One region of the Paraburkholderia sp. BR14320 genome, then DNA from elsewhere that is predicted to be linked to it. Evidence: riboswitches for the same ligand, from Rfam matches in the RefSeq annotation. Region 1 holds a riboswitch; the other holds the start of a gene.
What was found. Region 1 has a riboswitch for thiamine pyrophosphate ahead of AB3X89_RS17240 (FAD-dependent oxidoreductase). Riboswitches for the same ligand answer to the same signal wherever they lie in the genome.
Positions count from the first base shown of each region.

Region 1 (15,248 bases):
ACCTGCTCAGCAACGTCTATCTCGCGCCATCGATAGCTGCCCAAACCACCACGTTGCGCGCGCAGGAAGGCGCGGCCATCGCCGCGGCGAGAGCGCCGTTGTTCGACGTCGACGAGAATTATCTGCAGGCGGGCTTCGACCAGGTCCAGGCGAGCTACGGCACGATGGCGAGCTACCTGACGCAAGGCCTCGGCCTTTCCACGGCAACGGTCGACGCGCTGCGCAATCGGCTCGTGCATTAACGCGCTTCGGCCGTCCGATGGCGAAAAAAAGTCCGCCCCAGAGGAGCGGGCGGACGGAGAAGGGCGGCATCGAGGTTGCCGGGGGCAACTATAAGGCCGCAACCCGCGCGACAGCCGATGCGGTAAGGACAGGTAAGTGCGCTTAGCGCGCCCCCTGACCTACGCGCATCCTCACGTCAGCGCCGGGTCCACCGGCAATTCGATCCGTACGTCGAGCCCGCCCCGCGCGTGATTGCGCACGAGGCAGCGTCCGCCGCGATGGTGCGCGAGCCGCGCGACGATCGCGAGACCGAGGCCGCAGTGGCCTTCGCCGCCGCGCGCGGCGTCGAGCCGCACGAACGGCTTCATCGCCGCGGCGATGCGGTCGTCGGGAATGCCGGGGCCGTGGTCGCGCACGCTGATGATCCAATGCCCCTCGTTGCACGCGGTTGAGATTTCCACCGGCGGCATGCCGTGTTCGAGCGCGTTGTCGACGAGGTTCGTCACCAGCCGGTCGAGCAGCGTGCGCGGCAGCGTGAACGACGGGCCGGCGCGCAAGTCGAGTGCGAAGAGCGGGGTTTCGGCGGGGTCCGCGGCTTCGGCGGGTTCAGCGGCCTCCGGGTAATCGCTCGAGGAAAACTGCTCGCGCAAGAACTCGTCGACTTCGACCGGCGGGCCGGCGTCCGCCGATTGGCCCGCGAATTCGAGGAACTGCTGGACGATGTTGGTCAGCGCATCGACGTCGCGGATCAGGCCCGCGCGCTCGTTTTCATCGACCAGCACGCTTGCGCGCAGCTTCAGGCGCGTAAGCGGCGCCTTCAGATCGTGCGCGACGCCGGCGAGCATCACCGCCTGGTCGTCGCCGGCTTCGTTCAGGCGCCGCATCATGTCGTTGAACGAGCCGATCAGATCGCGCAGTTCGCGCGGGCCCTGCACCGGCACGGGTTCGGGCCGGCCGCCCGAGCCGAATGCGCGCGACGCATCGGCGACGCGCAGCAACGGCCGTTGCATCTGCCAAACCGCGAACAGCGACAGGATCAGTCCGGCGGCCAGCATCGAGACGGATTCGATCAGAAAGCGCGGCGGCGGCGGAACGTCGACCGGAACGACGACCCAGTTCGACTTGCCCGGAGACAATACCCACAGTTGCGGCGGACGCAGATCGTCGACGGCGATCTGCGTGCCGGCCGGCAGGTTCTCGCGCAGATGCCGGCTCAACTCGATCAGCATATGCTCGTGCGGCTCGCGCAGATGCACGCTGGTCGGCATGTTCCAGGTGGGTACCAGATGCACGCGCATCGCCGGCGCGAGCGCGGCGCCCTTGATCGGCTCGCCGTTGATCGCCTGCAGCACGAGCAGAATGCCGCGCGCGAAGCCGTCGATTTCATGGCGCGGCGGCTGCATCGTCACCAGCACGAACCAACTCGCCTGAATCGCGAACAGCACCGCCGCCGACAGCAACGCCATTCTGCCGAACAGCGTGTTCAGCGGATTTCTCATGCGCTCGGGGTGGCCCCGTCCTCGAAGGGGGTGCCGTTGGCGTCGGGCACGAAGACGTAGCCCTTGCCGCGCACCGTTTGCACGTAGCACGGGTTCGACGGATCGTCCTCGATCACGCGGCGCAGGCGCCAGATCGGCACGTCGAGGCTGCGGTCGCGGAAGGCGAGATCGTCGCGATGCACGAGATCGTGAATCAGCACGCGCGAGAGCACCTTGTACGGATTGTTGACGAAGATCTTCAGCAGCGCGAATTCGCTGTCGCGTAGCGGCAGCTTGGCGTCGTCGCGGCTCAGCGAGCGCGTCGCGAAGTCCAGTTCGAACGGACCGAAGCGATAGCGCTTGCGGGCTTCGGGCGCGCTCGTGGTGGACGGCCCGCGCCGGCGCAGCACGGTCTGGATACGCACCAGCAGTTCGCGCGGATCGAATGGCTTGGTCAGATAGTCGTCCGCGCCGAGCGACAGACCGACGATGCGATCGGCCACCGTGCCGCGCGCGGTCACGAAGATCACCGGGATGTCGTCGCCGGCGGCGCGCAACGCGGTGAGCGCGCGCAGGCCGTCGGTGTTCGGCATCATGATGTCGAGCACGACGACCGACGGCCGCTCACGCTCGAGACGGCGCTGCAAATGAGTGCCGTCATGCAGCACGGACGCATCGAAACCGTTCGACTGCAGAAACTTGCAAAGCAGATCGCGTACGACCGGATCGTCGTCGACGATAAGGACCTGTGGATTCATGGCGAAATTCTAGACTGGCGCGCCCGACGCGCGACCGCGCATTTCCTTACCAACGCTTACTGTGCGCCGCGGGGCGCTGGCGGGCTCGCGCCGGGGCGAATCAGCGAAGGTTCCGCGCCTACTTTAGCACTGCCTGCCCCTGCTCTCCGCAGCGACCGCCACGCGATGGCCACGCCTGGCAAGCACTGGAAAGTCCTCGCAAGCCCACGGAACGGATCGTAACAACCGCGCGAAAGCGCGCTTTGCTTGGCCCATCGTCGGCACTTGCGCGGCGCGATGATTCGTTCCGCAGCAAGTCGCGCCGCAAGCCGAACGAGGTCCGCTGCCTCGGACGACGGCGTGCGTCGTTCAACCGACACCAGCGCGCAATGCGCACCTTCGCGAGGTCCATCATGACGATCCACAACACGCTCAGTTCCACGCCTTTCTCCACGCTGGCGAAGACGCCAGTCACTGAAAAGTCCAGCAGTTCGGGTTCCACCAGCGCAGCGGCGAAATTGCAGCAAAGCAGCGTGCTACAGCAGCCTGCACTACCTGTGCCGGGGACGGGACTCATCGGTCATCTGGTCAACACGACGGCGTGAACTGGCGAGGTCCGCGTGCTGTTATCCAGAACTACTGAGCGTCGGCGTCGCGCCCTGGCCTGGCTCCTTGCCTGCGCGCTGCTGTTGCCGCTCGGCGGCTGCGGCGCCGCGGCGCTTCCGTGCCGGGTCACGGCGGCGACCCTGAAAGTGCTGCCGGTCGTTGGCCATGCGGCGGCGACGCCTTTCGACATGTGCGCTTCCGCGATCGACTGAATCATGACGCTCACCAGGATGGTCGGTGCATTGATGCTGCTCGGCGGTGTGCTGACGTGCGCCGCGCATGCGCAGCCTGACGCGCGCAGTCCGAAGGCGGCCAGCGCGGCATCGAGTAGCGTCGTCACCGACACGCGGCGGCGCTCGCCGGACGCGCCGTTTTCGTTTCGCGGCGTCGCGCTCGGCATCACGATCGACGAATTCCGCGCGGGCTCGGCCGTGCGCGCGACGCCGATCGGCAGCGTGCCGATCTGCGAGACCGACGTGCAGGCAGGTGCGCTGGGCATGCGGCTGAAATCGCACGATAGCCTGAGCGTCGCGTGCCGCTGGGCGCATCGCGATGATGAGCGCTGGGCGGTGTCGCAGGCGGTGGTCGATGGCGCGCCGGCACTCGAACATGTGATGCGCTTTACGCGTATCGACGGGCAAGGCGCATTGCGTCTCTACGAGATGTCGTTCGTGATCGACGAGCTGACCGCGGAGGATCTGCGCGACGCGCTCGAGGATCGTTATGGGCCGCCGCGTCTCGCGACGCGCAACACGGCGGCGCCGGGCGCGATGCCGATGTACGTATGGGAGAACGCGGTCAGTTCGATCACGCTTTGCTTTCTGCCGCGCAGCCGCAACGGCACGCTCACGTATCTGCTGAAGGGCTCGGATGCGTGGATGAAAGCGGTCGTGCGGCAGTGGCAGGCGAGCGGCGCCGACGCGGGCTGATGATTGTCTGGCAAGCCTGACTATCGGCATGAGCCCAACGCCGAAAGCGGGGGGCGACCCACTAGCGCCGCCACGCTTCAACTCCATTTCATCTTTCTCGCCACGGAGCCAGCATGACCGCATTACGTCTCATCCTTGTGTTCGGCGCCGCGAGCTGTCTCGCGGCCTGTTCGAGTACGCAGACCAGCTCGATCGTCGAAACGCCGATGGCGCCGCCGCTTGCGTCCGCGCCGTTGAACGTCAACACGCAAGGCGCGATCTATCAGGCCGGCGCACCGCTGCTGCTGTATGAGACGCCGCGCGCGCAGCATATCGGCGACGTACTGACGATCCGGCTGTCCGAATCGTATAGCGGCAACAACAGCGCGAGCGCATCGGCGAACCGCGCGAGCAGCATCACCGCGGCCGCGGCGGACCAATCGACGAACGCCGCCGCGCGGCTCGCGAAACTGTTCAATATCGGCTCCGCTAGCACCGACTACAAGGGGCAAGGCAATCTGCGCGACATCAGCGACATGACGGGCACGCTCGCCGTGACCGTGATCGGCACGGTATCGGGCGGCAATCTCGTCGTGTCGGGCGAGAAGGTGATCGCGATGAGCGGTACCCGTGACCGTCTTCGGTTGTCGGGCATCGTCAATCCCAAGGATATCGAAGCGGGCAATTACGTTGCGTCGAGCAAGGTCGCGAACGCGCGCATCGAGCAGGCGGGCCTCGGCATGGTCAACGATGCGACGACGATGGGCTGGCTGCAGCGGATGTTTCTGAGTGTGCTGACGTTTTGACCGTCGGCCGCGTCAGCGCGGTGCCCGTTATGCGCGGCGCGCAGATCGCATCAACTGGCTTCGATCAGTTCGACTCGCACCGCTAGCCGAGCGGCGGCGCGAGCCCGCGCTCGGCCGCGCCGATCTCGCCGTCCGGCACGAACACATAGCCGCGTCCCCACACTGTCTGCACGTAGCGCGGTTCCGACGGGTCCACTTCGATCAGGCGACGCAAGCGCCAGATCGACACGTCGAGACTCCGATTGCGATGCGCGTCGCTATTGCCGTGCAGTTTCTCGAGCAACTGCGCGCGCGTGAGCACGGTCATCGCATGCGTGACGAACACCTTCAGCATCGCGAATTCGCTCGAACGCAGCGTGATGCGTTCGCCGCCGCGGCGCAGTTCGCGCGCGGGGAAGTTCACTTCGAAGCGGCCGAAATGATAGGGCGCGCGTTGCTCGGGCGCGCCCGGCGCGATCGAGCCGCGACGACGCAGCACGGTGCGAATCCGCGCGACGAGCTCGCTCGGTTCGAACGGCTTGCCGAGATAGTCGTCGGCGCCGAGCTCGAGGCCGATCACGCGATCGATCGGATCGGAGCGCGCGGTCAGCAGAATCACGGGAATGTCGTCGCCAGCGACGCGCAATGCGCGCAGCGCGCTGATGCCATCGAGCTCCGGCATCATGATGTCGAGCACGACGAGAGCGGGGCGCTCCTGCTGCAATCTGCGCTGCAACGCCGAGCCATTTTCGAGCGTGGCGACGTTAAAGCCGCGCCCGTGCAGATACTCGCTGACGAGCTCGCGTACGACGGGATCGTCATCGACGATCAGGATGGTCTGGTTCATTCAGGTGATCTTAGTGATGCCCACGGGCCGCGCAAAGCGCATACCGCTTTCCAATCCTTTCCCGTGTAAGACGCTGCAAGCGAACCCCAAGCTGCGGGTATTCAGTGGGTCGGCGCGAAGGCCTGCGAGGTCTGCAAGGTCTGCTGTTGCTGCTCCTGGCGCGCGAAATCGGTTCGATCGACGACCATCCGCTCGATCAAGCCGCCAAGCTTCACCGAGGCCGACGAGAAGCGGTCGGTGTTCAGGCCGCCCGTCTGATAGCGCGCCGTGACCAGAATGCGACCGCTCTGGATCAGCGTCAGATCGATGATCGACAGGTACTGGATCGATTCGTCGCTGAACGAGCGACGCCCATAGTCGATCGCGGCGTTGTAGACGAGCCGCGCTTCGCAGCCGGCGGGTGAAGTGCCCGGATTGTAGACGTCCGAACGAATGCCGCGCCGCTCGAGCGCGAGCTGCAGCGCCGGCACGAAATCGCCGACCGACACCGTCGGGTTCACTTCGATGCACACGTGCTGCACATCCGCGGGCCGGCCATTGACGAAGGTCGGCGACGAGTAGTTAGACGCGATCGCGTAGCCGGCCTGGATCACGGAACCGGTGGCGTCGGCGGCCTGGATCAGCGTCCATGCGCAGCCGTCGAGCGTGAGTGTCAGCGTCGCGGCGAAGGCGGCGAGGGCGCAGCGACGCCGCGATATCAGCGAGGCGACCCGACCCAGACGCGAAGGCTTGGTTGCGGCTGGCGCGCGCACGGTTGGCGGCGAGGTCATAATGCGGCGCCCGATCCCGGTCACGAGATTCGCTGGGTCATCGAAAGCAGCGACGGCCGCGCGCTCAGCGCGTCACGCGCAGTCGCAGTTCGTTCTGACCTTGCACGCTTGCGGTGACGTTCACGCGGCGCGCGTCGGTGGTCACGACGAAATGCTGGCGCACAGGTGTGTTGACGTCGTGCACGACGCGCGGAAAACAGGCGGCGATGTCGGCGCCGAGTTCTTCGAGCGGATCGTTGATGACGCCGTCGGCTTGCCAGTGCGCGCGCCAGTGGCAGTCGTACGCGTGCGCGGTGGCGCGGCAATCGTCGGAATGGGAGACGCCCGGCAGTTGCGCTGCGGTCTCGCTCGGCAGTTGCCGGAAATCGCTCGCATCGACGATGTGCGTCAGCGCCGCGCAGATATCGGCGGGCTGATTCGGCTCGGCCGTTTGCGCGGCATCGACGGTGTTCGTGACGAGCAGCGCCGCGCCGCAGGCGAGCGCGAGGCGCGGGAGCAAAGACGGGAGAAAAGGTGAAACACGGCGAGCGTATGACATGGGCGAGAAGTCCGGAGAGCGGTTGCGATCAAAGACGTGACTGACGTCAACGAAGGCCGACGCATGGCGCGGCCCGTACGACTATGGTCGCTGCTCGCAGGCATTTTCAAAGCGCGGAACAGCTTGTGCGCTTCGCAAATGCTTCCGAACTCTTCTCGTGTCTTTCCGGATGTTTCGCACGACGCGCGGAGCGGCGTCGTGCGCTTTTTTGACCTGAGCGCCGCGCGCGTCGCTTACGCCGCTATCGCTTCGGCCGAACGCTCGACGTCGAGCGTTTCGTCATGGAACGCAGCAAGCGATTCGCGATGCGCGACGCTGACGATCGCCGCCTTCGGCAGCCGCTCGGTGAACAGTCGATAGAGCCGCGCCTCGTTTTCCGCGTCGAGCGCGCTGGTCGCCTCGTCGAGGAACAGGTAGTCAGGCTTGTGCAGCAGCACGCGCGCGGCGGCGAAGCGCTGCTGCTCACCCGGCGACAGCACGCGGGTCCAGTGCCCCGTTTCCTGCAGACGGTCCGCGTATTCCGACAGATGGCAGGTGATGAGCGCGTCGCGGCATTCGTCGTCGCCATAGGTGTCCGCCGCCGATGGATACGCGAGCGCCGCCTTCAGCGTGCCGATCGGCATGTAGCTGACCTGCGGGATGAACATCATGCGGGCATTGACCGGCGCGTCGATCGAACCGTCGCCGAACGGCCACAGGCCCGCGAGCGCGCGCATCAGCGTGCTCTTGCCGGCGCCCGACGGACCGCGCACGAGCCAGCGCGAGCCCGGCCGGATCGCGATATCGCGGATGCGCGACAGCGGGTTGCCATTGGGCAGCGCGAGCGTGAGGCTGTCGGTGGTGAGCGTGTTGCTGTCGACGAAATGCAGGTTGATGCCGCCGTGTTCCGTGGCCGGCGACACCGATTCCTTCAGACGCGGCGCATGCACGACGCGCTTGAATTCGCGCAGCCGGTTCACGGTCGCGCGCCATTCGACGAGGCTCGTATAACTGTTGATGAACCACGAGAACGAATCACTGACGGTGCCGAACGCGCTCGAAATCTGCATCAGCACGCCGAACGTGAACGCGCCCGCGAAGTAGCGCGGCGCGGCGACGACGATCGGGAAAATGATCGCGATCTGGCCATAGAAGCTCAGCACGAAGGTCAGGCGCTTCGTGTACTTCATCACCTGCCACCAGTTGTCGCGGATGCGGCCGAACAGCGTGCGCGCGTTCGTCTTCTCGGTTTCCATGCCGTTGTAGAACGCGATCTGCTCGGCGTTCTCACGCAGCCGGATCAGACCGAAACGGAAATCCGCCTCGACCTTCTGCGCCTGATAGTTGATCGACACGAGCGGATGACCGACCTTCTGCATGACCAGCGAACCGACCACCGCATACAGCGCGGCGGCCCAAACCATATAGCCGGGGATATGCAGCGGCATGCCGCCGAGCGAAATACTCAGCGCGCCCGCGAGCGTCCACAGGATCGTGATGAACGACACCAGCGTGACGACGGTCGACAGCAGATCGAGCGTCAGCGACAGCGTGGTGGTCGCGAACGACTGCAGGTCGTCGCTGATCCGCTGGTCCGGGTTGTCGGCGAGGCGGTCACGCTCGATGCGGTAGAACGCGCTGTCGTTGAGCCACTCGTTCAGGTAGCGGGTGGTCAGCCACTGGCGCCAGCGGAATCCGAGCATCTGGCGCAGATAGCGTCCATACACGGCGAGGATGATGAAGCCGAACGCGAGTCCGGTAAAAATCATCAACAGATGCGGGAAGTCGTGGACGTTCTTCTGTTGCAGCGCGTTGTAGAAGTCTGCGCTCCAGCGGTTCAGGCGCACGTTGATCCAGACGACGATCAGGTTCATCACGATGATCGCGACGAGCAGCGCCCATGCGATGCCTCGTTCCTCGGAAACCCAGTAAGGCTTGATCAGGCTCCAGGCGGAGACCTTTTCGTCGGACGGCAGCGCGGGGCTGGCGGAAGTATGTGGTGTCATGAGCGTCCTGATGAAGTGCTGACCCGAAGTGCATTCCGGCGGCGTACGGGTCCGATCTGGTTACCCATGTCGGGCGATCCCGTTAACAGCCGGCCCTTTGCGAGGCCGTGACTGCGGCGGGTCTGCGGTACCTGGCCGGGCATCGCGCCATCGCGATGAACGCGAGTCCGGACGGGCGCCCGATTCTGGCGTGACGCCCTTAAGCGAAAATTAATTTTTCGGGGCCGGCGTCCGCCGTGATTCCGCCGCCACGCATGCGGCCACGAGTGCCGCGCGCCGCGTTTTTTCGGCACCGGTCACGGCATTGTGCCAGACCGCCGGGCCGCTTCGCATCGACATCTCGGTAGACGGTGCCAGATCAAAATCGCGGCAGCGACGGCGGACCGCTGGTTTGCGGGCGCCGCGCCTTTTATGGTCTAATGACCTGCGACGAAACAGGGGTGCTTCGCCCACAGGCGGCATGATTTTCATGCCGGGGCGGCGAGGCTGAGAGAGACCCTTTGCACCCGATCCGGGTAATACCGGCGCGGGAAGTTTCCGGAAGCAACCGTCTTCCATTCCCCGCCGGGCGGCGAGCGCAGCTCACCTGCACACGCCGTGACCGGCCGGCTTCACCCGCCGGTTTCGTCCTGGGTACGTGCGTTTTTGGCCGTACGGAAAGGACTCGATGACCGCCTATTCTTCAGACATGCATCTTTCTCTTGGTCACGCCGCTTCCGGCGTGCCGTGCCGCTTTGGTTTTGCCCGCCGCAATCAAACGGAGAGCGCGCGATGAACCGTTCCGCTCGACCTGATTTCGCGGTGCTCGGCGGCGGTTTGTGCGGCCGGCTGGTCGCGTGGCGCCTCGCGGGCGACGGCCATCGCGTAGCGCTCTATGAGCGCGGCAATGCCGCCGGGTCGCAGGCTGCCGCGTGGGTCGCCGCGGCGATGCTCGCGCCGCTGGCAGAAGCCGCCAGCGCCGAGCTGCTGATCACGCGGCTCGGCGTGAGTTCGCTCGAAAGCTGGCCGCGCGTGCTCGCCGAACTGCCGGAGCCGGTGTTTTTCCAGCGCAACGGCACGCTCGTCGTCTGGCATCACGCGGATCGCACGGAGGCGCCGCTGTTCGAGCGCCGCGTGCGCGCGAACGCGCCGGCCGAGTTGCTCGATGGCGGCTTCGTCGCGCTTTCGGGCGCGCAGCTCGGCGCCGCCGAACCCGCGTTGGCCGGCCGCTTCAATCAGGGCTGGCTGCTGCCGCGCGAGGGGCAACTCGACAATCGCCAGGTGCTGTCCGCGCTCGCCGCGGGGCTTGCCGAGCGCGGCGTCGACACGCACTGGAACACGCCGATCGACGACGCGTCGCTGCCTGACGCCGGCATCACGATCGATTGCCGCGGGCTCGGCGCGAAGCCCGTGCTACCGACGCTGCGCGGCATCCGCGGTGAAGTTGCGCGCGTGCATGCACCGCACCTGCAGCTGACTCGCCCGGTGCGGCTGCTGCATCCGCGCTACCCGCTGTATATCGCGCCGAAGCAGAACGGCCTCTACGTGATCGGCGCGACCGAGGTGGAGGGCGAGGACATGTCGCCCGTCAGCGTGCGTTCGGCGCTCGAATTGCTGAGTGCGGCGTTCTCGGTACATCCGGGCTTCGGCGAGGCGCGCATCCTCGAGCTGAATTCGCAGTGCCGGCCGACCTTGCCCGATCACCGTCCCGCGCTGCTGTGGGACGGCGCGCGCACGCTGCGCGTGAACGGCCTGTATCGGCACGGCTTTATGATCGCGCCGGAAGTCGCCGACGAAGCTGTACGTTTCGCGAGCGCGCTGCTCGACGGCCGCGTAGGGGACGCCGACGCATTTGCCGGCTGGCGGCGCGAGGCGCGCTGGAGCGAGCTGTTCCAACAGCATTTCGCGCGCGAGCCGGCCTGAGCGTGGCGGCCAACGTGCCGCGCGCGATGCCGCTTGCGCCATCGATTGAACCGTATTCGAACACCATGGACATTCATATCAATCAGAAGCCGTTGTCGTTGCCCGAAGGCTCGACCGTCGCCGATGCGCTCACCGCGTTTGGCGCGCGTCCGCCGTTCGCGGTCGCGCTCAACGGTGATTTCGTCGCGCGTGCGCAGCATGCGGCGCGCGCGTTGCAAACGGGCGACCGGCTCGACGTCGTGCAGCCGGTCGCGGGCGGCTGAGCGCGCTCGCGCCAGCCTGCCGCTTACCGAACGCAGCAACCGTCGCCGAAAACCCATTGCCGTCACGCGGTCGGTTCTAGCCGCGACGGCAAACCAGGATGATGCAAATGACTTCTCACCAGAGCGCCGACGCGCTGACGCTATACGGTCAAACTTTCGCAAGCCGCGTGCTGCTCGGCACGTCGCGCTACCCGTCGCTGCAATCGCTGTCCGATTCGATCGACGCCGCGCGCCCCGGCATGGTGACCGTCGCGCTGCGCCGTCAGATGAACGAGGGCAACGCGGAAGCCGGCTTCTTCGATCTGCTCAAGCGCCACGGCGTGCCGTTGCTGCCCAATACGGCGGGCTGCCTGACCGTGGGTGAAGCGGTGACCACTGCGCATATGGCGCGCGAAATCTTCGAGACCGAGTGGATCAAGCTCGAACTGATCGGCGACGACTACACGCTGCAGCCCGACCCGGTCGGCCTGATCGAAGCCGCCGCGCGGCTCGTCAAGGATGGCTTCAAGGTGCTGCCGTACTGCACCGAAGATCTGGTGATCGGCCGCCGTCTGCTCGATGCTGGCTGCGAGGCGCTGATGCCGTGGGGCGCGCCGATCGGCACCGGCAAGGGCGTGATCAATCCGTACGGGCTGCGCGTGTTGCGCGAACGGCTGCCGGACGTGCCGCTGATCGTCGATGCCGGGCTCGGCGTGCCGTCGCACGCGGCCCAGGTGATGGAGTGGGGTTTCGACGGCGTGCTGCTGAACACGGCGGTGTCGCAGGCGACGCACCCCGACGCAATGGCGCGCGCGTTCGCGCTGGGCGTCGCGGCGGGCCGGCAGGCGTACCTCGCGGGCCCGATGGCCGAGCGCGAGAGTGCGCACGCGAGCACGCCGGTGGTCGGCATGCCGTTCTGGCATCAGGATGGAGGTGCGGCATGACGCAGTCATTGACGCTGAAAGACCGCGATCTGTTCTGGCCGACGGCCGACGAACTCATCGAAGCCGCCGAGCGCATCCGCGCGCGGCTCGGCGACTGGCCGCCGACCCACGCGCCGTGGCGCATCTGCCTGACCGCGCCGGACGAACCGAACGGTGGCGACCTGATCGTGATCGCCGACGCGCAGCAGCACGGCGAGCAGATCGCGCGCTGGCTGACGCGGGGCGCGGGCGTGATCGTCGCCGCGGAAAACCGCGCGACGCTGCATCTGGGCGGTGAGAAGTACGGCCTCGAAGGTCATCTGGCGGAAGACTGGATTCCCGCGCTGGCCGCGTTCCTCGACTGCGGTTTCGATCCGCACGACGCACTGGTGCTCGCGCTCGCGTGGCGCGACGGCGACGAGACCCGCGCCGACGACGCTTTCCCGTCCGACCCCGGCCGCTTCCCGCGCCTGACCGGCCTGCCGCCGGCACCCGCCAGGGCGTTCCCGCGCTGCCCGGACAAGCTCGGTCTGTATCCGGTGCTGCCGACCGCGGACTGGGTCGAACGGGTAGTCGGCTACGGCGTGAAGACGGTGCAGTTGCGCCGCAAGTCGGCCGAACCCGCCGACGAACTGAAGCGCGAGATCGCCCGCTGTGTGGCCGCCGGCCGCGCGCACGACGCGCAGGTGTTCATCAACGACCACTGGCAGGCCGCGCTCGAGGCGGGCGCGTACGGCGTTCACCTTGGTCAGGAAGACGTGCATACCGCGAATCTGTCCGCGCTGGCCGACGTGGGCATTCGCCTGGGCCTGTCCACGCACGGCTTCTACGAGATGCTGAAGGCGCTGCATTTTCGTCCGAGCTACATTGCATTGGGCGCCGTATTCCCGACCACGACCAAGGTCATGCCGACCGCACCGCAGGGCTTGCGGCGCCTCGCGCGCTATGTGCGGCTGCTCGACGGCGTGGTGCCGCTCGTCGCGATCGGCGGGATCGATCTGCAGGTGCTGCCGGAGGTGCTCGCGACTGGCGTCGGCTGCGCGGCGGTGGTGCGCGCGGTCACCGAAGCGGCCGACCCGGCCGCCGCTGTTTCGGCGCTGCAACACACGTTTACGCAATAATCGTCAGGCATAGTCAAGGAACGGGGCACCTCAAGGCAGCTTTTGCATGATGGCCCTATAATTCGGCCTTCCGTGTAAAAGGACTGTCAGTTTGGTGCCTTCCTCCCCCGAGACCATACTCGAGCTGCGCGACGTCGACTTCGGTTACGGCGACCGGCTCGTCCTGTCGAATCTGAATCTGCGCTTTCGTCGCGGTCAGGTCGTCGCGGTCATGGGCGGCTCGGGTTGCGGCAAGACCACGGTGCTGCGGCTGATCGGCGGCCTCGTGCGCGCGCAACGCGGCCAGGTGCTGTTCCATGGCCAGGACATCGGCGGGCAGACGCGCGAAGGCCTTTACGCGCTGCGCCGCAAGATGGGCATGCTGTTCCAGTTCGGCGCGCTGTTCACCGACATGTCGGTGTTCGAAAACGTCGCCTTCTCGCTGCGCGAACACACCGATCTCCCCGAAGACCTGCTGCGCGACCTCGTGCTGATGAAGCTCAACGCGGTCGGCCTGCGCGGCGCTCGCGATTTGCTGCCGTCGGAGATTTCGGGCGGCATGGCGCGGCGCGTGGCGCTCGCGCGCGCGATCGCACTCGACCCCGAACTGATGATGTACGACGAGCCGTTCGCCGGCCTCGACCCGATCTCGCTCGGCATCACCGCGAACCTGATCCGCACGCTGAACCAGGCGCTTGGCGCGACGTCGATTCTCGTCACGCACGACGTGCCGGAATCGTTCGCGATCGCCGATTACGTGTATTTCCTGTCCAACGGCGGCGTGCTCGCCGAAGGCACGCCGGACGAGCTGCGCGCGTCGACCGACCCGACCGTGCGCCAGTTCATCGACGGCGCGCCGGACGGCCCGTTCCGATTCCACTATCCGGCGCAGACGCCGCTCGCGGCGGATTTCGGCATCGGCGGAGGCCAGTCATGATCAGTACGATCGGTCGCTCGGTCATCACCGGGCTCGGCACCGCCGGCTACGCGACGCGCTTCTTCCTGCGCCTCGTGCTCGAAATTTTCCCGCTGCTGCGCCGCCCGCGTCTTGTCACGAAGCAGATCCACTTCGTCGGTAATTATTCGCTCGTGATCATTGCGGTGTCCGGGCTGTTCGTCGGCTTCGTGCTCGGGCTGCAGGGCTATTACACGCTGAACCGTTATGGCTCCGAGCAGGCGCTCGGGCTGCTGGTCGCGCTGTCGCTGGTGCGCGAGCTCGGGCCGGTCGTGACCGCGCTGCTGTTCGCCGGGCGCGCGGGCACGTCGCTGACCGCCGAAATTGGCCTGATGAAGGCGGGCGAGCAGCTAACCGCGATGGAAATGATGGCCGTCGATCCGGTCAAAGTCGTGATCGCGCCGCGCCTGTGGGCGGGCATCATCTCGATGCCGATCCTCGCGGCGATCTTCAGTGCGGTCGGTGTGCTGGGCGGTTACGTGGTCGGCGTGCTGCTGATCGGCGTCGATGCCGGCGCGTTCTGGTCGCAGATGCAAAGTGGCGTCGACGTGTGGCGCGATGTCGGCGCCGGGGTCGTCAAGAGCGTGGTGTTCGGTCTCGCGGTGACCTTCGTCGCGCTGTTTCAGGGCTACGAGGCGAAGCCGACGCCGGAAGGCGTGTCGCGCGCGACGACCCGCACGGTCGTGTACGCGTCGCTCGCGGTGCTCGGGCTCGACTTCCTGTTGACCGCACTGATGTTCAGCTAAGGCCGCGCAGCGTGCCGGCTTCCGGCGGCGCACGATGTGCCGCGCACGGCGGGAAGTGGCGGCGGCGCGGTGGATTCACTTTGGGATGACGATGAAAAAGAATGTTCTCGACTTCTGGGTCGGCCTGTTCGTGGTGCTGGGTTTTGTGGCGTTGCTGTTTCTTGCGCTGAAGGCCGGCAATATGAGCTCGCTGTCGTTCCAGGCAACCTACCCGGTCAAGCTCAAGTTCGACAACATCGGCGGGCTGAAGCCGCGCGCGCCGGTAAAGAGCGCTGGCGTGACGGTCGGCCGGGTCGCGTCGATCGGCTTCGATAGCAACACCTACCAGGCGCTTGTCACGATCGATATCGACAAGCAATTCGAGTTTCCGAGAGACACTTCGGCGAAGATCCTGACCTCGGGTCTGCTCGGCGAGCAGTACATCGGGCTCGAGCCGGGCGGCGACTCGGAAATGCTGAAGGCGGGCGATACCATCACGATGACGCAATCGGCGATCGTGCTGGA
Region 1 covers NZ_JBFPKG010000016.1:76,598-91,845, reverse strand. The annotation lists gene AB3X89_RS17295 (tyrosine-protein phosphatase) at 1-242, shown strand, start outside; gene AB3X89_RS17290 (ATP-binding protein) at 414-1,721, opposite strand; gene AB3X89_RS17285 (response regulator) at 1,718-2,458, opposite strand; gene AB3X89_RS17280 (hypothetical protein) at 2,851-3,042, shown strand; gene AB3X89_RS17275 (DUF6726 family protein) at 3,058-3,255, shown strand; gene AB3X89_RS17270 (hypothetical protein) at 3,259-3,972, shown strand; gene AB3X89_RS17265 (flagellar basal body L-ring protein FlgH) at 4,086-4,757, shown strand; gene AB3X89_RS17260 (response regulator) at 4,840-5,583, opposite strand; gene AB3X89_RS17255 (hypothetical protein) at 5,685-6,353, opposite strand; gene AB3X89_RS17250 (hypothetical protein) at 6,418-6,891, opposite strand; gene AB3X89_RS17245 (ABC transporter ATP-binding protein/permease) at 7,125-8,876, opposite strand; TPP riboswitch at 9,303-9,426, shown strand; gene AB3X89_RS17240 (FAD-dependent oxidoreductase) at 9,648-10,778, shown strand; gene thiS (sulfur carrier protein ThiS) at 10,844-11,041, shown strand; gene AB3X89_RS17230 (thiazole synthase) at 11,149-11,964, shown strand; gene thiE (thiamine phosphate synthase) at 11,961-13,064, shown strand; gene AB3X89_RS17220 (ABC transporter ATP-binding protein) at 13,159-13,980, shown strand; gene mlaE (lipid asymmetry maintenance ABC transporter permease subunit MlaE) at 13,977-14,744, shown strand; gene mlaD (outer membrane lipid asymmetry maintenance protein MlaD) at 14,836-15,248, shown strand, end outside.

Region 2 (15,248 bases), on a different contig from region 1:
GCGGAATTCGAAGCGCGCCTTCGACAGCGCGTTGTCGCGTACCTGCGCGCCGGGATGACCTTTCGCGAGGTCCGCTGCGTGCGCGGCGAGCTTGTACGTGATGATGCCGGTCTTCACGTCGTCCTTGTTCGGCAGACCGAGGTGTTCCTTCGGCGTCACGTAGCACAGCATCGCGGTGCCGAACCAGCCGATCATCGCGGCGCCGATGCCCGACGTGATGTGGTCGTAGCCCGGCGCGATGTCGGTGGTCAGCGGCCCGAGCGTGTAGAACGGCGCTTCGTCGCACCAGTCGAGCTGCAGGTCCATGTTCTCCTTGATCAGCTGCATCGGCACATGGCCCGGACCTTCGATCATCACCTGCACGTCGTGCTTCCATGCGATCTGCGTGAGCTCGCCGAGCGTCTTAAGCTCGCCCAGTTGCGCTTCGTCGTTCGCGTCGTAGATCGAGCCGGGACGCAGGCCGTCGCCGAGCGAGAAAGCCACGTCGTAGGCCTTCATGATTTCGCAGATGTCTTCGAAATGCTCGTACAGGAAGCTTTCCTTGTGATGCGCGAGGCACCACTTCGCCATGATCGAGCCGCCGCGCGACACGATGCCGGTCATCCGGTTCGCGGTGAGCGGCACGTATTGCAGACGCACGCCCGCGTGGATCGTGAAGTAGTCGACGCCCTGCTCGGCCTGTTCAATGAGCGTGTCGCGGAAGATTTCCCACGTCAGATCTTCAGCCTTGCCGTTGACCTTTTCGAGCGCCTGGTAAATCGGCACCGTGCCGATCGGCACCGGGCTATTGCGGATGATCCATTCGCGCGTTTCATGAATGTGCTTGCCGGTCGACAGATCCATCACCGTGTCGCCGCCCCAGCGGATCGCCCAGGTCATCTTGTCGACTTCCTCGCCGATGGAGGAGGTCACCGCCGAGTTGCCGATGTTCGCATTCACCTTCACGAGGAAGTTGCGGCCGATGATCATCGGCTCGCTTTCCGGGTGATTGATGTTGTTCGGGATGATCGCGCGGCCGCGCGCGATTTCCTCGCGCACGAATTCCGCGGTGATTTCGGTGAGGCCGTTCGGGCCGAACGCGCTCGCGCCGAACGCCTGGCCCGGATGCTGGCGGCCCATCATCGCGGCGAGCTTCGCGCCGTTCGGGCCGCTCGCCTTGAGGGTCTCCAGATACTCGGCACGGCGCTGGTTCTCGCGAATCGCGATGTATTCCATTTCCGGCGTGATGATGCCTTGCTTCGCGTAGTGCATCTGCGTCACGTTTTTGCCGGCGATCGCGCGCCGCGGCGTGCGATGCAGACCCGGGAAACGCAGCTGCGCGGTGGCCGGATCGGCAGCGCGCTCGCGGCTGAAGCTGCTCGACAGACCGCTCAGCGGCTCAGTGTCGCCGCGCTCTTCGATCCACGCCTGACGCAGCGCGGGCAGACCCGCGCGGATGTCGATCTTCGCGTCCGGATCGGAGTAGGGGCCCGACGTGTCGTACACGTAGATCGGCGGATTCTTTTCGCCGCCGAAGCTGTCGGGCGTGTCTGCCTGCGAGATTTCGCGCATCGGCACGCGGATGTCGGGGCGTGAGCCGGTCACGTAGACCTTGCGCGAATTCGGCAGCGGCGCGACGGCGGCCTCGTCCACATGGGCTTCGGCGGAAATAAACTTCGGATTGGCGCTCATGTAAGTCTCCGTACAAAGTGGGGCGGCTAAGCAGGAGACTGAGATGGAAGTGGTCGGAAATCGCTGGGAGGTGAGGCTGTTGAGGCTGGTGCGAGATCCGTACGCTTCCCTGCGCTGGCATTATCCAGATCAGGTTCAAAGGGTATTTCTCACCCACGCAACACGGACCTCCAGCTCCGCGCTACGCAGGACCCCCGCGTTAGCAGCGCACACGATACACCGCCCGCCCGCGGTTTGGCAACCTGTCTGCGTGATTCAAAAAAACTGGTCCAGATGAATCCGGACATCTCCTATGCTTATTTCGAGACCGCGTCAGACAGGGCAACTTACAACAATGGAACAGCCGGCTTACAGGGAAAAATCGTCGGCGGCTTCGGGCTGATACAGGATTTTGGCGATCTTGAGGACTTGCTGATCGCCGCTGGGTGGCGTGAAGCGGATGCTCTCGCCGCGGCGCGCGCCGAGCAGCGCGAGGCCAGCCGGCGAGAACACGTTCAGCCGCCCTTGCGCGAAATCGGCGTTGGGCGGATAGACGACGGTCCACGTCATTTGTTCGCCGCTCGCCGTATCGATCAGCGTCGCTTGCGAGTTCATCGTGACGACGTCGGCGGGGATATCGTGCGAATCAACGATTACCGCGCGTTCGAGCACGTCGTCGAGCACGTGCTGCAGCTTGGCGTTGGCGGCCGCATATTTCTCGAGGCGGGTCACGTCGAGTTCGGTCAGATAGCAGGTTTTGATCTTCTTCATCATCAGGACTCCGATAAGGCGGTGGAGGATGGCCGCGTGCGACGACCCCATGCGGGTGGTCGGCGGATGAGTTCACGAATGGGAAAGCCCGGAGCCCGGCGACGCGGCCCTGGGTATCGGCAGGCTACGTCAGCAAGGGCGCCGGGCGGCGCGAAGCGGGAGCGTTCGGGACGTCTCGCCGGCGCCGTGCGGCGCGACACCCGCGCGCGCGCAGCCGCCTGCGCGGCATGGGCGCAAGCGGGCGAGAACACGGAAAGTCGGACGACGCACAGAAGTCACGGGCAAAACGACCAGGTGATGGGAATAGCGAACAGGAGGTTGCCGCGCAGCAAAACGTGAAGCCCGCGACACCAGCGACGAAAGCTTGATGTTAGCACGCTGTCTCGGGCGTTTCCGTTCGCGACATCGCACTCGGTCGAGCGGCCGTCTTTTGTGCGGTGCCAGAAGAAAGCGACGTGCTCCGCATAGCGTTCAAGCCAGTCACACGATTGCCGTTAATCAAAGTGCAGCGAAGGCCGCACTCCTGCGAAGCGATTCGCGGGATGGCGCGTGAATGGCGCGACGCGACTCGCGCCGATTGACCGATTGACAGAGAGGTGCACATGAAAGCGGAAAGAATGCGGTGGCGAACGCTCGGTCGCACAGCCGCGGTGGTGGCATTGCTTGCCGCGCCGCTGGCGGCGCCGGCGGCATCGACGGTGACGGGCGGCGTGATCCGGTTCGTGGGGATGATCGTCGCACCGCCGCTGCAGATCAGCGCGGATACGGCGATCACTGGCGTCGCCGTCGAAAGTGCGAGCGTGGCCGGTCAGCGCTTCTCGCGCACGGTGACGTTCAGCGCGCCGCCGGGCGTCGTCAGCGGGGCCGATGTCGCGCTCGAAGTGAACGGCGGCACGCAGTCGCGGGATCTGGTGGCAGCGCGTTTCGTCGATGGCGCCGGGCACGTCGTGCTGACCCGCGACGGCCACTACGCGGTCGATCGCGCGGGCGGGGTGCTGTCGCTGAACGCGCGGCGCACCGATACGGACACGCGCGTGACGGTAGTGGTCAGTTACGACTGAGTCGCGGCGAGCCTTGGCTCGCTACCCATGCCGGAAAAAATTAAAAGAGGCTTGTCATAACCGGCCGCGCGGGCCGACAAACGTGCAGATTTCGATCGGAGCACGTCATGTCGACCGCGCACTATCGCTCGCTACTTCAGCGCCTAGCGACTTTTTCGAGGCCCGCCGCCGGCCTCGCGCTCGTTGTGCTGAGCGCTTCGGGCATAGGTGCGGCAGATGCGGCCAGGCCCCAATGTGCGACACACAGCCCCGCGCACCGGTTAGCGCTCGTCGAGCTGTACAGCAGCGAGGGCTGCGATAGCTGCCCGCCCGCCGACCGCTGGCTCGGTCAATGGAAAAGCAATGGCGCCGCCCACGGCATCGTGCCGCTCGCACTGCACGTCGACTACTGGAACAGCCTCGGCTGGACCGACCGGTTTTCCCAGCGTCGCTTCACCGAACGTCAGCAGACGCTGACGCATCTCGCGGGCGCGCACACGATCTATACGCCGGAAGTGTTCGTCGCGGGCCGCGAGCTGCGCGACTGGTCGCAACGCGACAGTTTCGAGCGCCGCATCGACGAGCTCGTCGCCGAACCCGCGCAGGCCAATGTCGCGCTCGAACTAAGTCCGCGTGCACCCGGTGCGTTCGATGTCGATGCGCAGTTCAGCACGACGGACGCCGCCACGGATCCGTTGAGCGGCTATCTCGCGGTCTACGAAAACGCGCTGACGACGCAGGTCGGCGCGGGCGAAAACCGCGGCGCGACGCTGCATCACGAACGCGTCGTGCGCGCGTGGTTCGGGCCGGTGCCAATCGTCGCCGGTCACGCGCGGATTCGTCAGGACGTCGATCTACGCGATGCGAGCGTCGACGCGAAAACCGATCCGATCGCCAACGTCGCCGACCGCTTTGGCGTGGTCGCGTTCGTCGAAAGCGACGCGAGCGGCGATGTGCTGCAAGCCGCCGATCTTCCAGCGTGCCGTTGACCGACATCGCACGCGCCGCATTCTCTACCGCTGCCCGAGGAGAGCCGCCATGTCCACACCCACACCGCACGCATTGCGCCCCCGCGCACCCGCCGCGCCCGCCGCACCGAAGCGCGCCGTCATTCACCCGCTGTGGCTGCGCATCACGCATTGGCTGAACGCGCTCGCCGCGATCGTGATGATGCTGTCGGGCTGGCGCATCTACGACGCGTCGCCGATCTTCCCGGCGTTCAGCTTTCCGACCGGGATCACGCTGGGTGGCTGGCTCGGCGGCGCGCTGCAATGGCACTTCGCGGCGATGTGGCTGCTGGTGTTCAACGGCCTCGTGTATATCGCGCTGAATCTCGCGAGCGGGCGTTTCGTGCGCAAGTTCCTGCCGTTGACGCCGCGCGCGGTGCTGCGCGATTTCATCGCCGCGTTGCGCGGGAAGCTGTCTCACGACGATCTGCGCGTCTACAACGCGGTGCAGAAATTTGCCTACCTGTTCGCGATCGCCGATCTGATCGTGCTGGTGCTGTCGGGGCTCGCGATCTGGAAGTCGGTGCAGTTTCCGCTGCTGCGTGAACTGATGGGCGGCTACGACAACGCGCGCGTCGTGCACTTCACCGCGATGTCGCTGCTGGCCGCGTTTCTTGCGGTGCATCTGGCGATGGTCGCGCTCGTGCCGCGTTCGTTGCTCGCGATGCTGCGCGGACGTTGAGCCGCGATTGCCCACGGCCACGCTGATGTTCACGCTCATCGACGCGCAACGCGAACTCTGTAGGGATACCGAATCATGAACAAGCCGATCGACAAAGCAGCAGACCAACCCACCCAGCGTGTTAGCCACACGCTCGACCGCGCGTCGATCCTGCTCGATGCGAAGCGCGAACTGGCGATGCCGTCGCGACGCCTGTTCGGCAAGCAGCTATTGACGCTCGGCGGTCTATCGATGCTCACCGGCTGCTCGCTGACCGACGACGCTTCCGTCAACCGCTTCCTGAGCGCGGTATCGCGGCTGAACGATCGCGCGCAGGCCGCGCTGTTCGATCCGAAGCAGCTCGCGCCGACCTACACCGAAGCGCAGATCACGCGACCGTTCCCCTTCAACGCGTACTACGGCATCGACGACGTGCCGCACGTGGACGGCTCCGCTTACCAGCTGAAGCTGAGCGGGCTCGTGACCGGCAAGCGCGTGTGGACGCTGCCCGAACTGTACGCGCTGCCGCATGCCGAGCAGATCACGCGGCATATCTGCGTCGAAGGCTGGAGTGCGATCGGCCGTTGGGGCGGCACGCCCTTCGGCGATTTTCTGCGGCGTGTCGGCGCGGATACGACGGCGAAGTACGTCGGCTTCAAATGCGCGGACGACTACTACGAAAGCATCGACATGCCGACCGCATTGCATCCGCAAACGCTGCTGACGTTTTCCTACGACGGCGAGCGACTACCCGCGAAATACGGCTACCCGATGAAGCTGCGCATGCCGACCAAGCTCGGCTACAAGAATCCGAAGCACATCGTCGAGATATTCGTCACCAACACGTATCCCGGCGGCTATTGGGTCGACCAGGGCTACAACTGGTTCGGAGGCTCCTGACGCATGCGGGCGCACGCGCGCTTGCGGCAGCGGCTTCGGAAGCACGCCGGCGCGAGCCGGTTTCGATTCATCCACCACCAACGGAGTCATCCCATGAAGAAGATTGCAATCACCACGATCGCACTGCTGATGCTGGCAAGCGGTGGCGCCGCATTCGCGCAGGCGAGCGGCGCGATGTCAAACGATGCGATGTCGAAAGACACGATGTCGAAAGATTCGATGTCCAAAGACAGCATGTCGAAGGACGGCATGAAAAAGGACGCGATGAAACACGACTCGATGAAAAAGGGCGGCGGCGCGATGGGCATGAAGCACGAGGCGTCGGGCGCGATGGGCAACTGAGTCCGCGCGCGGGGTGCTTAGCGATCCTGCCGATGCGGGGAGCATCGGACGGATTCGACGCTGAATGCAAGCCGGGGATGCGTCCCCGGCTTTTCTGTTGCAGGAAACCAAAAAGTTACGATTCTGTCGCGCGGCGCACTCGGCGCTTACTGCATAATGCGTTGCGCGCCGCGGCTTTCGCCCGCGGCGTCGCCGCGCATCGCGGCCGCGTTGCGTCGTGTCGTTTTGACCGATTCCGCCGTCACAGCCGTTTCTGGCGCTTCCTGCGCCGCCCATCGTCTTACTGTTCCACCGACATGTCCGCCAGCCTCACCCGTCAGACCGCATCGCCGATGCGGTGCCCGCCATCCCGCCCGAAAGGCATCGACGCAGGCGCGGCGCCTCGCGGGCATCGAGCGCAGCGCGCGGGTCGAGTGGCGACGGCGGGCTGAACGCATGTCGCTGCAACCCTCAGTTTTTTCTCCCCGTGGCTGGCCGCTGTGGCTGCCGCAGACGCGCAAAGGGAAGGTCGCGCTCGCGCTTGCCGTCGTTTATCTGGTGTGGGGCTCGACCTATCTCGCCGTGCACGTCGCGCTCGGCTCGTTCCCGCCGCTGCTGATGTCGGGCTTGCGCAACCTGTTCGCCGGCATTGGTCTGTTCGTGTTCGCCGCGCGCCGCAAGCCGGTCTGGCCGAGCCTCGCCGAAATTCGCAACGCGGGCCTCGTCGGCACGATGCTGGTGGGTCTGTCGAGCGGCATGCTCGCGTACGGCATGCGCACGGTCGGCACCGGCACCGCGGCCGTGATGGTCGCGACCGTGCCGCTGTTCGCGACCGTGATCGCGGCCGTCGCCGGACGCAAGATCGGCCGCGGCGAATGGTTCGCGGTCGGGCTCGGGTTCGCCGGCATCGTGATTCTGAGTCACGGCGACAGCACGCCGGGCTCGGTGGGCGGCAGCCTCGCGATTCTGTGCGGCGCGTTGTTCTGGGCCGGCGGCGCGCATCTGGCCGGCGTGTTGAAGCTGCCGTCGGACCTGTTTTTGTCGACTTCGCTGCAGATCGGCCTGGGCGGCGCGATCTCGACACTGGTCGCGTGGGCGGCGGGCGAGCAGATGCTCGAGCTGCATTTTCTGCCGCTCGTCGCGTTCCTGTATCTGATGCTGATCGGCACCATGGCCGCGTTCGTCGCGTACGGTTATCTGATTCGCCACACGAGCCCGATCATCGCGAGCAGTTGCATGTACGTGAATCCGATCGTCGCGGTTGCATTGGGTGCGCTGCTGCTCGGGGAGCCGGTCACGCGCTCGACGGTGATCGCGACGATCGTGATCCTGAGCAGCGTCGGCTTGTCGTTCTGGTTCGATTACCAGAAGGGCAGCGCCTGAGCGCGGCGCGGTTCTCGTCGAACCGCGCGACCGTTGTCAAAGCGCCGCCGCCAGCTCAGCGCCCTCGCGGATCGCTCGCTTCGCATCGAGCTCGGTCGCGAGCTTCGCGCCGCCGATCACATGAAAGCGCGGGCCGCCGCTGCCGTGCTTGCCATCGACAGTCGGCGGCAACAGCTCGCGCAACGACTCCTGCCCTGCGCACACGACGATCGTATCGACGTCGAGCCATTCGTCGGCACCGTCTCGCGCGATCCTCAGACCGCGCGCGCTGATCTCCCGATACTCGACGCCGCCTAGCATCTGCACGCCGTTCCTCGCGAGCGCCGCCCGATGCACCCAGCCCGACGTCTTGCCGAGCCCCGCGCCGAGCTTGCCGGCCTTGCGCTGCAATAGCCAGATCTGCCGCGCCGGTTGCGCGGGAGCGGGCCGCTTCAGGCCGCCGCGCTCGCGCACCGCGAGGTCGACGCCCCATTCATCGAGCCACGTATCGCGCGGCACCGGCAGCGGCTCGCCCGCGCGATGCAGCAGAAACTCGCTGACGTCGAAGCCGATGCCGCCCGCGCCGATCACCGCGACGCGCGCGCCGACCGGCGCGCCGCGCAGCACGTCGACATACGACAGCACGTTGGCCCCGTCGATGCCGGCAATCGCCGGCCGCCGCGGCACGATGCCGGTCGCGACGATCACGTCGTCGTAGGCGCCCGCGGCGAGCAGCGCGGCATCGACGCGCGTACCCAGCCGCACGTCGACGCGATGGCGTTGCAACTGGCTGCGGAAGTAGCGGATCGTTTCGCTGAACTCTTCCTTGCCCGGCACGCGCATCGCGAGATTGAACTGGCCGCCGAGCGTGTCGCTGGCCTCGAACAGCGTCACGCGATGCCCGCGCGAGGCCGCCACGGTCGCGGCCGACAGCCCGGCCGGCCCGGCGCCGACCACTGCGACCGAGCGCGCCTGCTGTGCGCTTGCGAGCGGCCGGTAGACGAGCTCGGTTTCGCGTCCCGCGCGCGGATTGACGAGGCAGCTCGCGCGCTGATTCCTGAACGTGTGATCGAGGCAGGCCTGATTGCACGCGATGCAGGTGTTGATTTCGTGCGTGCGGTCCTCGGCTGTCTTCAGCACGAACTCGGGATCGGCGAGCAGCGGCCGCGCCATCGACACGAGATCCGCCGTGCCATCGGCGATCAGCGCTTCGGCGACCTCAGGCGTGTTGATACGGTTCGACGCGATCACCGGCACGTTGACCGCGGCCTTCAGACGCGCGGTCAGCGAGGTGAACGCCGCGCGCGGCACCGAGGTCACGATGGTCGGCACGCGCGCCTCGTGCCAGCCGATGCCGGTGTTGAAGAACGTCACGCCGGCCGCTTCGAGCGCCTGCGCGACCTGCACGGTTTCCTCCCACGTATTGCCGCCCTCGACCAGATCGATCAGCGACAGCCGGTACACGACGATGAAGCGCTCGCCGCATTCGGCACGCACCCGCTCGATGATCTCGCAGGCGAGCCGCATGCGATTCTCGATGCTGCCGCCGTATCGATCGGTGCGCCGGTTCGTGCGCGGGCACAGGAACTGGTTCAACAGATAGCCTTCGCTGCCCATGATCTCGACGCCGTCGTAGCCCGCGCGTTGCGCGAGCCGCGCGCAGCGCGCGTAGTCGCGCACGGTGCGCTCGATGCCGGCGAGCGTCAGCGCGCGCGGCTTGAACTTCGAGATCGGCGACTTCAACGCCGACGCCGACACCACGAACGGCTGATAGCCATAACGGCCCGCATGCAGGATCTGCAGCGCGATCTTGCCGCCCTCCGCATGCACGGCCTCGGTCACGAGCCGGTGATTGCGCAGATCGAATACCGAGTTGAGCGTGCCGCCGAACGGCAGCAGCCCAGCCCTCGCGATTCGGCGAAATCCCGCCCGTGATGATCAGGCCGACGCCGCCTTTCGCGCGCTCGCGGAAGTACGCGGCCAGTTGCGGGTAATGCCAGAAGCGGTCTTCCATGCCCGTGTGCATCGAGCCCATCACGACGCGGTTGGTCAGACGTGTGAAGCCCAGGTCGAGCTCGGCGAGTAAGTGTTGGTAAGACATGCAGGGACCGTGTAAGTGGAGGGCCGCACGAACGATACACCGCGCGCCAGACCAGACCGCCGAGGAAAAATTCTAATCGTCGCAATCCATTGATCCGCAAGACGTTAGTCGGTTGTCTCGCGCCAGCTATTAAGCGCACGGCACACCCATTGCTGATTTTGAGCGTCCATCGACACGGACGCGTCACCGACAAAACCGGCGCGCCGTGCGGCACGGACGGGAGGAGGGCGACCGCGAGGCTTCCCGCGGTCGCCCACGTATCAATGGGCGATGAGCGTCAAGCCCGACATCGAGAACAGGTGAACACAATGAAAATTATCCGAACCATGGTAGCGGTCGTTGCGACCGCGGCGGTACTGAGCGCGTGCGGCGGCGGTGGTGGCAGCGATGCAGGCAAGACGCTGGGCTTGACCAATCCCGAGATTCACTTCGTTCACGCGCTTCCGGGTGGCCCCGCGGTCGACTTCCTCGTCAATGGCAGCGCGCCTTCCGGACAGACCAACATCTCGTATAAAGGCGTGACCAACCTCACCAATATCGACACGGGCCCGACGACCGTCGCTTATGCGGCGACCGGCACGAAGAACGCGCTCGCGAGCGGCAGCTTCCCCGATGTCGCGAAGGGCCACGTGTACACGGTGCTAGCGTTGCCGGGTCTGTCGGCGCCCGATATCGGCCTGATCGACGATCCGTTCGACAAGGGCCTGCTGACCAATGACGCGCGCGTGCGCGGCTTTAATGCGTCGGCGAACGCGCCCGACCTCGACCTCTATCTCGTGCAGGCCACCGCCACCAGCATCGCCAACGTGTCGCCGACGATCGCCGGCGTGTCGTTCAAGAACGCGGTGCCGGCGAGCGGCCAGGATTCGATCTACGTGTCGGGTGGCCAGTACGTGCTGATCGCGACGGTGGCCGGCAGCAAGACGCCGATCTTCCAGTCGAACTCGTTCTCGCTGGCGAACAACGCCGACTGGCTGATCACCTCGGTGCCGATCGCGGGCGTGTTGAGCCAACTGGCGCTGGGGCAGATTCATCTGCTGGTCGTACAGAACGGCAATACGAGCACGCCGAGTGTGGAACTGTCGAATACGTTGACCGGGCAATGACGCGGGCCGCCGATTACCGGATGAGCCTCGCGCGGCGCGAGCATCGATGAACCGCTTACGCCAGCCGGACAATCAAGGACTCCGGATGGTCGGAAAATGGGGGGACGGCACGGCGATCCACGACAGTGGGTCGCCGTTCTGTTTGATGGCGCTCTGAAAACGCGTCGCGTTGCAAGCCAACATGCACAAAAAAAGCCCGCCGCGGCATCCCGCGACGGGCTCTCTAAAACCTGCTGCCATGTGCCGGTCTATTTTGCCTTTTCCGCCTCGTTCGTGATGGCGTGGCCGCCCTTCGAAATATCCTGGCCGGCGCCCGCCATCGTATTGCAACCCGTGACGAGCATGGCGGTTCCTGCGAGCACAAGCAAAGCGATCAGTCGAGTCATGAAACTTCTCCTTGTCGAGAATGCATCGGTTGATGTCGTCCGACCGGGGCCATGCCAGTCGATCAGGTTTCGATCCGGTTTCGAACCGGCCTGATTGCATGGTAAAAAAAGGGTGGGGGCCGCGCTGTCGGCCGTGCCGCGATTTTGTTGTAGGCGTGCTCCGGTGTTTGCGTCGGCGCACTCCTACAACGGCTTTGCGGTGCCGCGGCGAGCGCCCGTCAGACGGGACTTTGCGACGAAGTGGACGGCGTGGCCGGCGGCGCCAGCGGCTGATCCACCGACGGCGTCGCGGTGCTTGCGCTCGGCATCACGACGTCGATTTCGGTGCCGTTTTGCGCGCCACGGCGGATGTCGAAGCGTCCGCCATGCGCGGCCACGCGCTGGCGCATGCCGAGCAGGCCATGCGTATGCGTGCGTTTCAGATCGGCCGGCATGATGCCGACGCCGTTGTCCGCGATATGCAGCGCGACCTCGCCATCGCCGACCCGCAACGCGATGCCGACCTTCGAGGCTCGCGCGTATTTGGCGGCGTTCGTCAGCGACTCCTGCGCGACCCGAAAGAGCGCGATCTCGGTCTGCTCGTCGAGCTGGACATCGTCGGCGGGCAGGTGCAGCTCGAGCGTCCAGTTGTTGCGCTGCGCGGCTTCGTCGGCGAGCGTGCGCAGCGCGGTGACGAGCCCGAAATTGGCGAGCACGGTCGGCCGCATGTCCTCGATGATGCGCCGCTTCAGCGCGATACCCTGGTCAAGATTGACGAGCGCGCGCTGCAGCTTGTCGGCGATGTCCGGCTCGCTGTCCTTCAGCTTGCGGCGCGCCCATGCTACGTCCATCCGGCATGCGGTCAGGATCGCGCCGAGCTCGTCGTGCAGCTCACGCGCGAGCTGGGTCTTTTCGTTTTCGCTGACCGCCTGCAGATGCCAGCCGAGCGCTTCGAGCTGCCGCGTGCGCTCGCCCACCAGCTGGTCGAGTTCCTCCTGCTGCGTAATCAGCTGACGCTGTGCGCGCGCCTGCCGGTCGATCTGGATGCCGAGATTGCGAAACAGCAGAATGAACAGCACGATGTTCAGCGCCGACAGACCCGCCGCGCACAGCGTCGACAGCCGCTGATCGGCGCGGCTCGCGGCCAGCGCGTGCTGCGCGCGGCGGTCCTCGTTGTCGCGCAGCAGCGTGAGCGTGCTGTCGATCAACGACGCGTCCGCCGGATTGACGTCGCTCGCGGGCCCGCATGCGCCGAGTTCGAGCGGATGCGGCGCTGCGTGCTGCATCGCGGCGGCGCCGGCGCCGATGCGCGCGTCGATCAGCGCGAGAATCTGCGTAAAGCTTGCGAGCTCCGCGCTGTCCGCGCGGCCGCCGCGATAGAAGCGGTCCAACTGCCGGGTGGTGTCGCGAATGCGCGCGGCGCTCGCGCAGAACGCGTGGGCGGATGCGTCGTCCTTCGTCAGAAGAAACTGGTTCTGTTGCGCGCTGAGGCGCGACAGGTCGCTCGCGAGCGTGCTCAGTTGCACGGTGACGTCGCGCGCTTCGAGCGCGGTTTCGTACTCGGCGGTGATGCGCTGACGCGCGCTCTCCAGAATCACGAGGCCGCCCACCGTGATCACGATCGCGACCGTCATCGCGATCGCCCAGCTGCGCCTGCGCATCCAGTCGGCGAGCCGCGCGGTGGCGCGCGCGCCAGACTGTTCCGGTGGGTTCTGCAGATTCGACACTTGCTGCTCCAGAAAGAGGGCGTCGACTCAGGCGTCGACTCCCGCGTCGCGCGAAGCCGCGCGTAACGTCGTCGTAATCCAATGTAAGCGGATTCTCACACGAAAAACGGCGAGCGTCGGAATGCGCGCGGCGCCGCGCATCGATAGCATGGACCCGATCGTTCATTCAATATTTCCGGAGAAAACCATCATGTTGAAGTGGGCGCTGTTCTTCGCGATCGTCGCGGTGATCGCGGGTCTTCTCGGCTTTACCGGCATTGCAGCCGGCGCAGCGGCGATCGCGAAGTTCCTGTTCTTCGTGTTTGTCGTGCTGTGCGTGGTGTTCCTCGTGCTCGGCTTCGTCGTGACCAAGAAAATGATCGATTAGCGCGGCCATCGCAGTCGGGCAAGCCGCGCCTTCATAGCAGGCGAGGGGTTTGCTGGTAGTCGATTGCAGGGGCCAACAAAAGGGAGAAATGCCATGCTTCACTATGCCATCGTCTTCTTCGTGATCGCGATCATCGCGGCGGTGTTCGGCTTTACCGGCATCGCGGCCGGCGCGGCCGAAATCGCGAAGATCCTGTTCTACATCTTCCTCGTCGTGTTCGTGGTCACGTTGCTGCTCGGCGTGTTTCGAACCTAGCCACGCGAGCCCGGATGAACGTAACACGAGATCGGCAGCGAAGTACGCAATACGTATACGTTGGTACAGGTAGTCAACAAGGCGCGGGAACGCGCGGCGTTTGAATCCTCGATCGAGGCGCCCGTGTTCGAAGCGCGCCGTCATTCCACCGTCGGCGCATCAGGTGCGATTCGTGCTGTTGCGCGATTCCCCCAATACCGGATAAAGGAGAAGTTCGATGATGAAGCAATCTGGCGACACGTTCGTGATGGACATCAAAAAGATCCGCGAGGACGCGCGCAAGCATATGTCCGATGGTCCGGTCACGCCGACCTACGGCGCGGATCGCGAAACGGTGCTCAAGCTGCTGAACGACGCGCTCGCCACCGAGCTCGTCTGCACGCTGCGTTACAAGCGCCACTACTTCATGGCGAAGGGCATCAACTCCGAAGCGGTCGCGACGGAGTTCGCCGAGCACGCGAGCGAGGAGCAGGAACACGCCGATCGCATCGCCGAGCGCATCGTGCAGCTTGGCGGCGAACCCGATTTCGCGCCGGACGGCATCAAGGCACGCGCGCATTCGGAATACAAGGAAGGCACCGATCTGACCGACATGATTCGCGAGAACCTGATCGCGGAGCGCATCGCGATCGACACGTACCGCGAGATCGTCCGCTATCTCGGCGAGAAGGACGTGACCACGCGCCGGCTGTTCGAGGAGATTCTCGCGGTCGAGGAAGAGCATGCCGACGATATGGCGGATCTGCTCGCGGGGCGTGAGTAGCGCGCCAGAATGACGGGGAAGCGACGAACACGAACTCCGGAATGCGGGCGGCTGCGATGCGAAGCCGCCCTCGCAGTCCACGTTCTGCCGTGGCCCCGGATCATTACAATGTCGGCTTAGGAGCGACTCCCTTTGCACGGACACCCAACCGATGATTCGAGTGCTGATAGCTGACGATCATGCGATCGTTCGAGGTGGTTTCAGACAGTTCGTCGCCGACGAGCCGGACATGTGCGTCGCCGCCGAGGCCGCCACCGGCGAGGAAGCGATCGGCCTCGTGCGCGAGCAGGCATTCGACGTGGTGCTGCTCGACATCGCGATGCCGGACAAGAACGGCATCGATACGTTGCGGGTGATCAAGCAGGTGCGTCCTGAGCAGGGGGTGCTGATCCTGTCGGGCTACCCCGAGAGCCAATACGCGATCAATCTGCTTCGCGCGGGCGCGAACGGCTATCTGAACAAGGACTGCGAGCCGGAGGAAATCGTGCGCGCAATCCGCTCGGTGGCGCGCGGGCATCGCTATCTGTCGGAGGCGGTCGCCGATACGCTTGCCGACAATCTCGACAAGCCCGCCGCCGGACGTCCGCATGAAGCGCTGTCGGAGCGCGAATTCCAGATCTTCTGCAAGCTCGCGGCAGGGCAATTGCCAACGCAGATCGCGGAAGAACTGCATCTGTCGGTCAAAACGGTGAGCACGTATCGCGCGCGGGTGCTCGAGAAGATGCGACTCGCGAACAACGCGGACCTCACGTATTACGCGATCAAGAACGGTCTGATCGAATGACGGACGATCGAGACATCCCGATGAACAGCGAATCGAACCCTGCTACCGATCCAGCCAGTCGCGCGCCG
Region 2 covers NZ_JBFPKG010000076.1:955-16,202, reverse strand. The annotation lists gene thiC (phosphomethylpyrimidine synthase ThiC) at 1-1,671, opposite strand, end outside; TPP riboswitch at 1,760-1,877, opposite strand; gene AB3X89_RS36410 (GreA/GreB family elongation factor) at 2,020-2,424, opposite strand; gene AB3X89_RS36405 (hypothetical protein) at 3,024-3,482, shown strand; gene AB3X89_RS36400 (DUF1223 domain-containing protein) at 3,590-4,450, shown strand; gene AB3X89_RS36395 (cytochrome b/b6 domain-containing protein) at 4,500-5,150, shown strand; gene AB3X89_RS36390 (molybdopterin-dependent oxidoreductase) at 5,226-6,029, shown strand; gene AB3X89_RS36385 (pentapeptide MXKDX repeat protein) at 6,123-6,371, shown strand; gene AB3X89_RS36380 (EamA family transporter) at 6,807-7,733, shown strand; partial or broken gene AB3X89_RS36375 (FAD-dependent oxidoreductase) at 7,770-9,813, opposite strand; gene AB3X89_RS36370 (DUF4397 domain-containing protein) at 10,122-10,919, shown strand; gene AB3X89_RS36365 (entericidin A/B family lipoprotein) at 11,168-11,305, opposite strand; gene AB3X89_RS36360 (sensor histidine kinase) at 11,524-13,011, opposite strand; gene AB3X89_RS36355 (DUF1328 family protein) at 13,202-13,378, shown strand; gene AB3X89_RS36350 (DUF1328 domain-containing protein) at 13,472-13,633, shown strand; gene AB3X89_RS36345 (bacterioferritin) at 13,851-14,396, shown strand; gene AB3X89_RS36340 (response regulator) at 14,548-15,180, shown strand; gene AB3X89_RS36335 (response regulator) at 15,201-15,248, shown strand, end outside.
Region 2: it holds a riboswitch for thiamine pyrophosphate, as region 1 does, so the genes downstream of both, thiC (phosphomethylpyrimidine synthase ThiC) here and AB3X89_RS17240 (FAD-dependent oxidoreductase) in region 1, are expected to answer to the same signal.